One region of the Mesorhizobium sp. RCAM 05099 genome, then DNA from elsewhere that is predicted to be linked to it. Evidence: predicted binding sites of a transcription regulator. Region 1 holds the regulator's gene; the other holds the start of a gene.
What was found. The regulator PhoB, encoded in region 1, activates phosphate uptake and scavenging genes when phosphate is short. The targets are predictions, from matches to a motif close to TGTCATNNANCTGTCAT.

Region 1 (4,175 bases):
CGGCTTGCCGATGGCCGTATCCCGCGCGCGGTGATCTTCGGAGCCGGCCACGGCAGCACCTATCCCGGCGAGGACAGCCGCGGCTATGCCTTGGCCGCCGACGCCATCCGCGTTGCGAGTCAGGGCGATGCCACACTCGTCGAGCACTGGGATTTCGATCTCGGCGGCCCGCTGTTCGACGGCAAGCCGGTCTGCTGCATCGACACCGGCGACATCCCGACCACCATGCATGACAATACCGGCAACAGGGCGCGGATCGAGGCGAAAACGCGTCAGGTTCTGGCATTGCCGGCCGTACCGATCCTGCTCGGCGGCGACGATTCCGTGCCCATCCCCTTCCTCGCCGGCTTTGCGGATCACGGGCCGGTCTGGATCCTGCAGATCGACGCCCATATCGACTGGCGCGACGAGGTGCATGGCGAGCGCTACGGCTATTCGAACCCGATGCGCCGCGCGAGCGAGATGCCGCATGTCGCCGGCATCGTGCAGGTCGGCATCCGTGGCGTTGGCAGCGCGCGCCTCACCGAAATCGAAGCGGCACGGCGCTATGGTAGCCGCCTTGTAACGGCCCGCGAGGTTCACGCCCAGGGCGTCGAAGCCGCTCTCCGGCATATTCCGGAAGGGGCGCGGGTCGTCGTAACCCTCGACTGCGACGGCCTCGATCCCGGCATCATGCCGGGCGTGGCGGCGCGTTCGCCCGGCGGCCTCGCCTACACCCAGGTGATCGATCTGATCGCGGGCCTCGGCAGGCGGGCCAGGATCGCAGGATTCGACCTTGTCGAGCTCTATCCTCCCGCCGACATTGACGGCCTGTCGGCCCTGACCGCGGCGCGCCTTCTCGTCAATGTGATCGGCACCGTCGTCCGGCAGGTTTGAGCCCGGACTGTCCCTAGTCTTCCCTGATCGCGTAACCCGCCCCGCGGATCGTGCGGATGACATCGGGCATGCGGCCATTGTTGACCGCCTTGCGCAACCGGCCGACATGCACGTCCACCGTGCGCTCATCGATATAGATCGTCTCGCCCCAGACATTGTCGAGCAGCTGGCTGCGCGAGAAAACGCGGCCAGGGTGGCGCATCATGAATTCCAGCAGGCGGAATTCGGTCGGTCCGAGCCGGATCTCGCTCTTCTTGCGATAGACCCGGTGCGACTCACGATCGAGCACGATGTCGCCAACCTTGAGCACGCTGGACAGCACTTCCGGCTTGGCGCGGCGCAGCAGCGCCTTGACCCTGGCCATGAACTCCGGTGTCGAGAACGGCTTGACCAGATAATCGTCGGCGCCTGTGGAAAGGCCGCGCACGCGGTCGCTCTCCTCGCCACGCGCGGTCAGCATGATGATCGGCAGCCGCTCGGTCTCGGGGCGCATTCTCAGCCGCCGGCAGAGTTCGATGCCGGAAACCGCCGGCACCATCCAGTCCAGCACCAGAAGGTCGGGAACGTTCTCCTGCAGCCGGATCTCGGCCTCGTCGCCGCGCGTCACCACCTCGACCTGATAGCCCTCGGACTCCAGATTGTAGCGGAGCAGCACACCCAGCGGCTCCTCATCCTCCACCACCATGATGCGTGGCGCGATCATCGGCTGCTCACCCCTGTCGTCATGCCGCCGGCGCGGACATTGCCGTCTCGTCCTGCTTCGGGCGATTGGCGGGCAGCTGTGTGCCGGTCAAAACATAATACGCATTCTCGGCGATGTTGGTCACGTGATCGCCGATGCGTTCGAGGTTCTTGGCGCAGAACAACAGATGCGTGCACGCGGTGATGTTGCGCGGATCCTCCATCATGTAGGTCAGGAGTTCGCGGAACACGGACGTGTACTTGACGTCGATGCGTTCGTCGTCGTTCCTGAGCTTGGCCAGCGCCGCCGCGTCGGCGGCAGCATATTCCTCGATCACGCCCTGCACCTGGATCAGCACCAGTTGCGCCATCGCATCGATCGAGTGCGAAAGGTCGCGAGGCGTGACGCTGAGGCCAACGGTGCCGACGCGTTTGGCTATGTTCTTGGCAAGATCGCCGATGCGTTCGAGGTCGCCGGCCATGCGGATCGAACCGACGACATGGCGCAGATCGTCGGCCATCGGCTGACGCTTGGCGATCAATGTGATGGCGCGGTCGTCGAGTTCGCGCTGGCGCGCGTCCATGATCGCGTCGTCGGAGACAACGCGCTGTGCCAGGGCGTTGTCGGAATTCAAAAGCGCCTTGGTCGCGCCGCCGACCATCGAGCCGGCGAGATCGCCCATATCGCTGATGAGCCTGCTGATCTGTCCGAGATCCTCGTCGAAAGAAGCGACTGTATGTTCGCCCATGATCTTAGTCCTCGTATGTCTGAGCTCAGCCGAAGCGGCCGGTGATGTAGTCCTGCGTGCGCTTCTCGCGGGGCGACGTGAAGATCTTCTCGGTGCGGTCGAATTCGACCAGTTCGCCCAGATACATGAAGGCGGTCTGCTTCGAGACGCGTGCCGCCTGCTGCATGTTGTGGGTGACGATGACGATCGTGTAGTCGGCCTGCAACTCGTCGATCAGCTCTTCGATCTTGGCGGTCGACAGCGGATCGAGCGCCGAAGCCGGCTCGTCGAGCAGGATGACTTCCGGCTTCACCGCCACGGTGCGGGCGATGCAGAGCCGCTGCTGCTGGCCGCCCGAAAGACTGAGGCCGCTGGCGTTGAGCTTGTCCTTGACCTCGGTCCACAGCGCGGCGCGCTTGAGCGCCTGCTCGACACGGCCGTCCATCTCGGACTTGCTGATCTTCTCATAGAGCCTGACGCCGAAAGCGATGTTCTCATAGATCGACATCGGAAATGGCGTCGGCTTCTGGAACACCATGCCGATCTTGGTCCGCAGCAGGTTGAGATCCTGCGACCGGTCAAGGATATTCTGGCCGTCGAGCAGCACCTGGCCCTCGGCGGTCTGTTTCGGGTAGAGCTCGTAGATGCGGTTGAAGACGCGCAGCAGCGTCGACTTTCCGCAGCCCGAGGGCCCGATGAAGGCGGTGACGCTGCGCTCGGGCAGCGACAGGGTGATACCCTTGAGCGCCTTGCTCTGACCGTAGTAAAAGTTGAGGTTCTTGACCTCGATCTTGGCTTTGGCGGTTGCCTCGGCGGCGATCGTCATGTCTGGAGACAACATCTGACTCATTTGTCCTCTCTGCGTCCGGTCAGGCTGCGAGCAAAGATGCTGAGCGCGAGAACCGTCAATGTGATTATGAGTGCGCCGGTCCAGGCCAGTTGCTGCCATTCCTCGTAAGGACTGAGAGCGAACTGGAAGATGGTCACCGGCAGGCTGGCCATCGGCGCGTTGAGATTGCTCGACCAGAACTGGTTGTTGAGCGCCGTAAAGAGCAGTGGCGCGGTCTCGCCCGAAATACGGGCGATCGACAGCAATATGCCTGTGACGATACCGGAAAGAGCGGCGCGGTAGGCCACCGACTTGATGACAACCCAGCGCGGCGCGCCGATCGCAGTGCCGGCTTCGCGCAAGGCGTTCGGCACCAGGTTGAGCATGTCTTCGGTGGTGCGCACGACGACCGGAATGACCAGGATGGCGAGTGCGACAGAACCGGCAAGGGCCGAGAAATGCCCCATCGGCCGCACCATCAGCTCGTAGACGAACAGGCCGATGATGATCGACGGCGCCGACAGCAGGATGTCGTTGATGAAACGCACCACCGTGGTGAGTTTTGAGAAGCGGCCGTATTCGGCCATGTAGGTTCCTGCAAGCACGCCGATCGGCGTGCCGACGATGACGGCGATGACCGTCATCACCACGCTGCCGTAGATGGCGTTGAGCAACCCACCGGCGTCGCCGGGCGGCGGCGTCATCTGCGTGAAGACGTCGAGGGACAGGCCGGCGGTGCCCTTGTAGACCAGCGCGCCGAGGATGAGCGCCAGCCAGGCAAGTCCGATGCCCGCGGCGATGACGCACAGCGTCATCATCACGGCATTCTTCCTCTTGCGGCTCTGGTGAAGCGATGAGGCTGTCGACATCGGTCAGGCTCCCGTGCGGGCGTCGATGCGCATCAGCATGTAACGTGCGATGGCAAGGATCAGGAAGGTGATGACGAACAGGATCAGGCCGAGCGCCACCAGCGAAGACGTGTAGAGATCGCCGACGGCTTCGGTGAATTCATTGGCGATGGTCGCGGAGATCGTCGTCGCCGGTGCGAACAGCGAGGTGCT
Region 2 (4,175 bases), 630 kb from region 1:
CCATCTACCGCATCGACGGTGCCCGGCCGGAGCTGTTCGTCAAGGACGCGGTGCTGGCTTCGCCCAATGGCGTTTTCGCCGATGGCGACCGGCTGATCGTCGCGTCCTGGGGCGAGGGCATCAGGCCCGACTTCAGCACCGCCGAGCCGGGCGGGCTGCTGTCGGTCGATCTCGCCAGCAAGGTGGTTTCGCCATTGCCCGGAGCGCAGAAATTCGCCGATCTCGATGGCGTCGTCGCTCTTCGCGACAGCATCTATGCGACCGCCTACATGACCGGGACGCTCTACCGCTATCATGCGGGCGGCGCGCCGGAAGCGGTGGCGCATTTCAAGCCGGGCAGCGCCGACATCGGCACCGACGGCAAGTCGATCCTCTATGTGCCGTTGATGAACGAGGGCGAAGTGGCGGCGCTGAAGCTCGACTGAGAATGCGTGCGATGCCTCCGGATCGGCCCACGAGACTCTCGCAAGGCGTCGCCCAATCGGCATTGGACCTCCATATCGACGGGACTGCCATCTGGTCCTGCCCTTCGCCCTGGGATATCCGGCTGCACCATGAGTGTAGCCGTGAAGACATCCAGCCTGAGCGGCGCCGTTTCCCCGATGATCCCGGTGCTGGTCTGCGCGCTGGCGATCTGCCTGCTGTCGGGGATGGATGCGGCGATGAAGACCCTGGTTATCGCTGTCGGCGTCTACAACACGGTGCTGTGGCGCAGCATGGTCGCGACTGTCGTCGCGGGCGCCGCCTGGTCGGCGGGGCCACGCTCGAAGCCAACCCTTGCGGTGCTGAGGCTGCATGCGCTGCGCGCCGCGATTGTCGCCATGGTTCTCATTTGCTTCTTCTGGGGTCTCGCCAGGCTGCCGCTGGCGGTGGCGATCGGGCTCAGCTTCGTCGCGCCCTTGTTCGCGCTCTTCCTCGCCGCACTTCTGTTGGGCGAACGTATCCGGCGGCAGGCGATCTGGGCATCGCTGGCCGGTATCGCTGGCGTCGTCATCATCCTGGCCGGCCAGTTCGGCCAGGCCAGCTATTCGCAGGATGCCCTGCTTGGCACGGCGGCGGTGCTCGTCTCGACGGTGTTCTACGGCTACAATCTGATCCTCGCCCGGCAACAGGCGCAGCTGGCAAAGCCGGTCGAGATCATGCTGTTCCAGAACCTTTGCGTCGCCATCATAATGGGTCTCGCCGCACCCTGGCTCGCCGTCGCTTTGCCGGCTAATCTCTGGCTGCCGCTGGCCGGAGTGACGGTGCTGTCGCTAGCTGGGCAATTCCTGATGAGCTGGTCCTATGCGCGCGCCGAAGCGCAATATCTGATCCCGACGGAATACTCGGCCTTCATCTGGGCGATCGCGCTTGGCTGGTTCTTCTTCGACGAGCAGGCCGCCTGGACCACGCTGGCGGGAGCATGCCTGATCGTCGCCGGCTGCCTGATCGCCGCGCGCTCCAACCCGAAGCTTGCCGAGCCGATCGAGGCGGCGATTTAAGGAAGCATGTCTGACGCTGTACACCGCTTGCTTGGAAGTTAGCCAAGAAGTTGCGCGCGGTGCGCACGAATAGCTTTCGACCCAATCGAGGCGGGCCAGCTGATCCATTCGGCGCAATTTCCAGGTGATTGCCCGCCACTGTCAATGACGCTGTGACGAGATGGCGGTGCGTGCGGCTGTCATGCTAGCCTGTCGCATTGTCGTCGTTGGCGCGTGAACTCGACGGCGATCCCGTTTCATCGACAAATCGAAGGGATAAGCCGTTGAGAATCCTGAAGGCTTTCATGACGCCGGCATGCGCGGTGTCGATAATCTTGCTGCTGGCAGGTTGCGGGCATGTCATCAACAGGATGATCTGACGCCGAGCTTGCCGGTCAGGCGTCGTCGTCCACCACCTTGCGTCGCTGCAGAAGCCGCGCCACCAACCAGCACAGCATCGCCCAGACGAAGCCAGCGCACCAGCCGGCCAGCACATCCGACGGCCAGTGGACACCGAGATAGATGCGACTGATGCCGACCAGCAGCGTCGTCAGTACCGCCAGCGACAACACGTAGACCTTGGTGGTCCGGCCCGGCAGGAAGCGAGCCGCCAGCGAGCCGAGCGTCAGATAGGTCACCGCCGACAGCATGGCGTGGCCGCTCGGAAAGGACAGCGAGGTCTCGGTGACCAGATGCGAGACGAGTTCGGGCCGTGGCCGGTCGACGCCGACCTTCAGCAGGCTCGACAGCGCCTGGCCGCCGGCCACCGCTACGAAGATGAGAAACGCCGTTGCCGGGCGGCGGATCAACAGCAGGTAGATGATTGTCGCCGCCGTGATCAGCACAAGCACGCTGACGCTGCCGAGGCTGGTGATGTCGCGCATCGCGCCCTCCAGCCATGGAGCACCGATCGGGACACCCGGCTGACCGGCCTGACGGAAGGCAAGCAGGATTTCGGTGTCGAAGGCGTGCGGCGTGGTGGCCCGCGCCACCTCCATCAATTCCTCGAATCCCCACAGGCCGCCGGCGATGACCAGGCCGGCCAGCAGCACGGGGAATTCGAGCCGGTTGAGCAGAGCGTTCGCGGCGTTCTTCATCAGCTATTCGCCGTTACAATCGCGCTTGCAGATAGGGCCCGAGCGTGATCAGCGCCACGGCGGCGACCGCCAGCACGATGCCGGTTGCCTGCAGCACGTTGACGCGCTCGCCGAAGAACACCAGCGCCACGACGTTCACCGAGACCAGCTGGATGACGGCCGAGAGGCTGAACGACACCGACATGCCGAACTCGCGGATCAGCCTCAGCATGATCAGGTTGCCCAGCGAATAGAGCGCGAGCGTCAGCAGGATCTTGCCCAGGCTTGGCGCCAGTCCCCATTGCTTGGCGGCGGTCGCCGCCAGCAGGAAGATCACCGTCGAAAAGCCGAGCTGCAGCAACCCCGAAAAACTCACGCCCTGTCCCCTCTCGAAGCGGCGCGCGCCGCGTGTGTCGCAGACCTTGTTTCCGAAGCGCGCGGGCGCGTCAAGCAGACCTCTTGCCCGAACGGCGGATCGCGGATCGCGGTGGGCGGTTGAAAGTGGCGACCGGTGTCACGAAAATGTGATCGGCTGGCTATATCGGTCAAACTCGTATCCCGCTCCAGCCACTCCAATAGCCAGAGGCCAGCCCCATGACTGATCATCGCTCCCCCGACACCCGATTCGCCACCAGCCGGCTCGAGGAAAACGAAGGACCGGCCAGCAACGCCACCGACAACCGCACCATGGGCGAGATCATCGCCGCGCGATTCTCGCGCCGTGGTTTCCTGAAGGGTTCGCTGGCCGTCTCGGCGATCGCCGCCACCGTCAGCCCGCTGGCGCTGGTCAGCGCCGACAAGGCCCGTGCCGCCGAAGGCTCCGCCTTCTCGTTCGACGAACTCGAGGCGGGCATCGACGACACGCACCATGTCGCGCCGGGCTATGATGCCGATGTGCTGTTGCGCTGGGGCGATCCGCTGTTTGCCGATTCGCCGGAATTCGATCCCACGAAACAGTCGGCGCAGGCCCAGGCAAAACAGTTCGGCTACAACAACGACTATGTCGGCTATATCCCGATCGACGGCTCGGCCGAACACGGCCTGCTGGTGGTCAACCACGAATACACCAACCCGCATCTGATGTTCCCGGGCCTCGTCACCATCGCCGATGGCAAGGCCAAGCAGGCGCCGCTCAGCAAGGAGCAGGTCGATGTCGAGATGGCGGCCCATGGCGGCACCATCGTCGAGATCCGCAAGGTTTCGGGCAAATGGCAGGTGGTGCGCGACGGCAAGCTCAACCGCCGCATCACCGCCAACACCGAAATGGCGCTCTCCGGCCCGGTCGCCGGCCATGACCGCGTCAAGACCAATGCCGATCCGTCCGGCACCAAGGTGTTCGGCACCATCAACAATTGCGCCGGCGGCGTCACGCCCTGGGGCACCTATGTGATGTCCGAGGAGAACATCCACGGCTATTTCTCCGGCGAACTGCCCGAGGGCCACAAGGAAGCCGCCAACTACAAGCGCCTCGGCATTCCCGAAGGCGCCTATGAATGGGCGGCGCATTACGACCGCTTCGACCTCGCCAAGGAACCGAACGAGCCCAATCGCTTCGGCTGGATCGTCGAGGTCGACGTCAACGATCCGACCTCGACGCCGAGGAAGCGCACCGCGATGGGTCGCTTCAAGCATGAGGGCG

Region 2: the regulator PhoB is predicted to act here: its motif matches at 3,049-3,065, upstream of AC56QQ_RS02790 (PhoX family protein).

What each region holds. Positions count from the first base shown of each region.
Region 1 covers NZ_CM185035.1:1,196,358-1,200,532, reverse strand. The annotation lists gene AC56QQ_RS05900 (agmatinase) at 1-876, shown strand, start outside; gene phoB (phosphate regulon transcriptional regulator PhoB) at 890-1,579, opposite strand; gene phoU (phosphate signaling complex protein PhoU) at 1,599-2,306, opposite strand; gene pstB (phosphate ABC transporter ATP-binding protein PstB) at 2,332-3,135, opposite strand; gene pstA (phosphate ABC transporter permease PstA) at 3,132-3,983, opposite strand; gene pstC (phosphate ABC transporter permease subunit PstC) at 3,987-4,175, opposite strand, start outside.
Region 2 covers NZ_CM185035.1:571,112-575,286, forward strand. The annotation lists gene AC56QQ_RS02770 (SMP-30/gluconolactonase/LRE family protein) at 1-425, shown strand, start outside; gene AC56QQ_RS02775 (DMT family transporter) at 555-1,481, shown strand; gene AC56QQ_RS02780 (phosphatase PAP2 family protein) at 1,856-2,557, opposite strand; gene AC56QQ_RS02785 (hypothetical protein) at 2,571-2,912, opposite strand; gene AC56QQ_RS02790 (PhoX family protein) at 3,131-4,175, shown strand, end outside.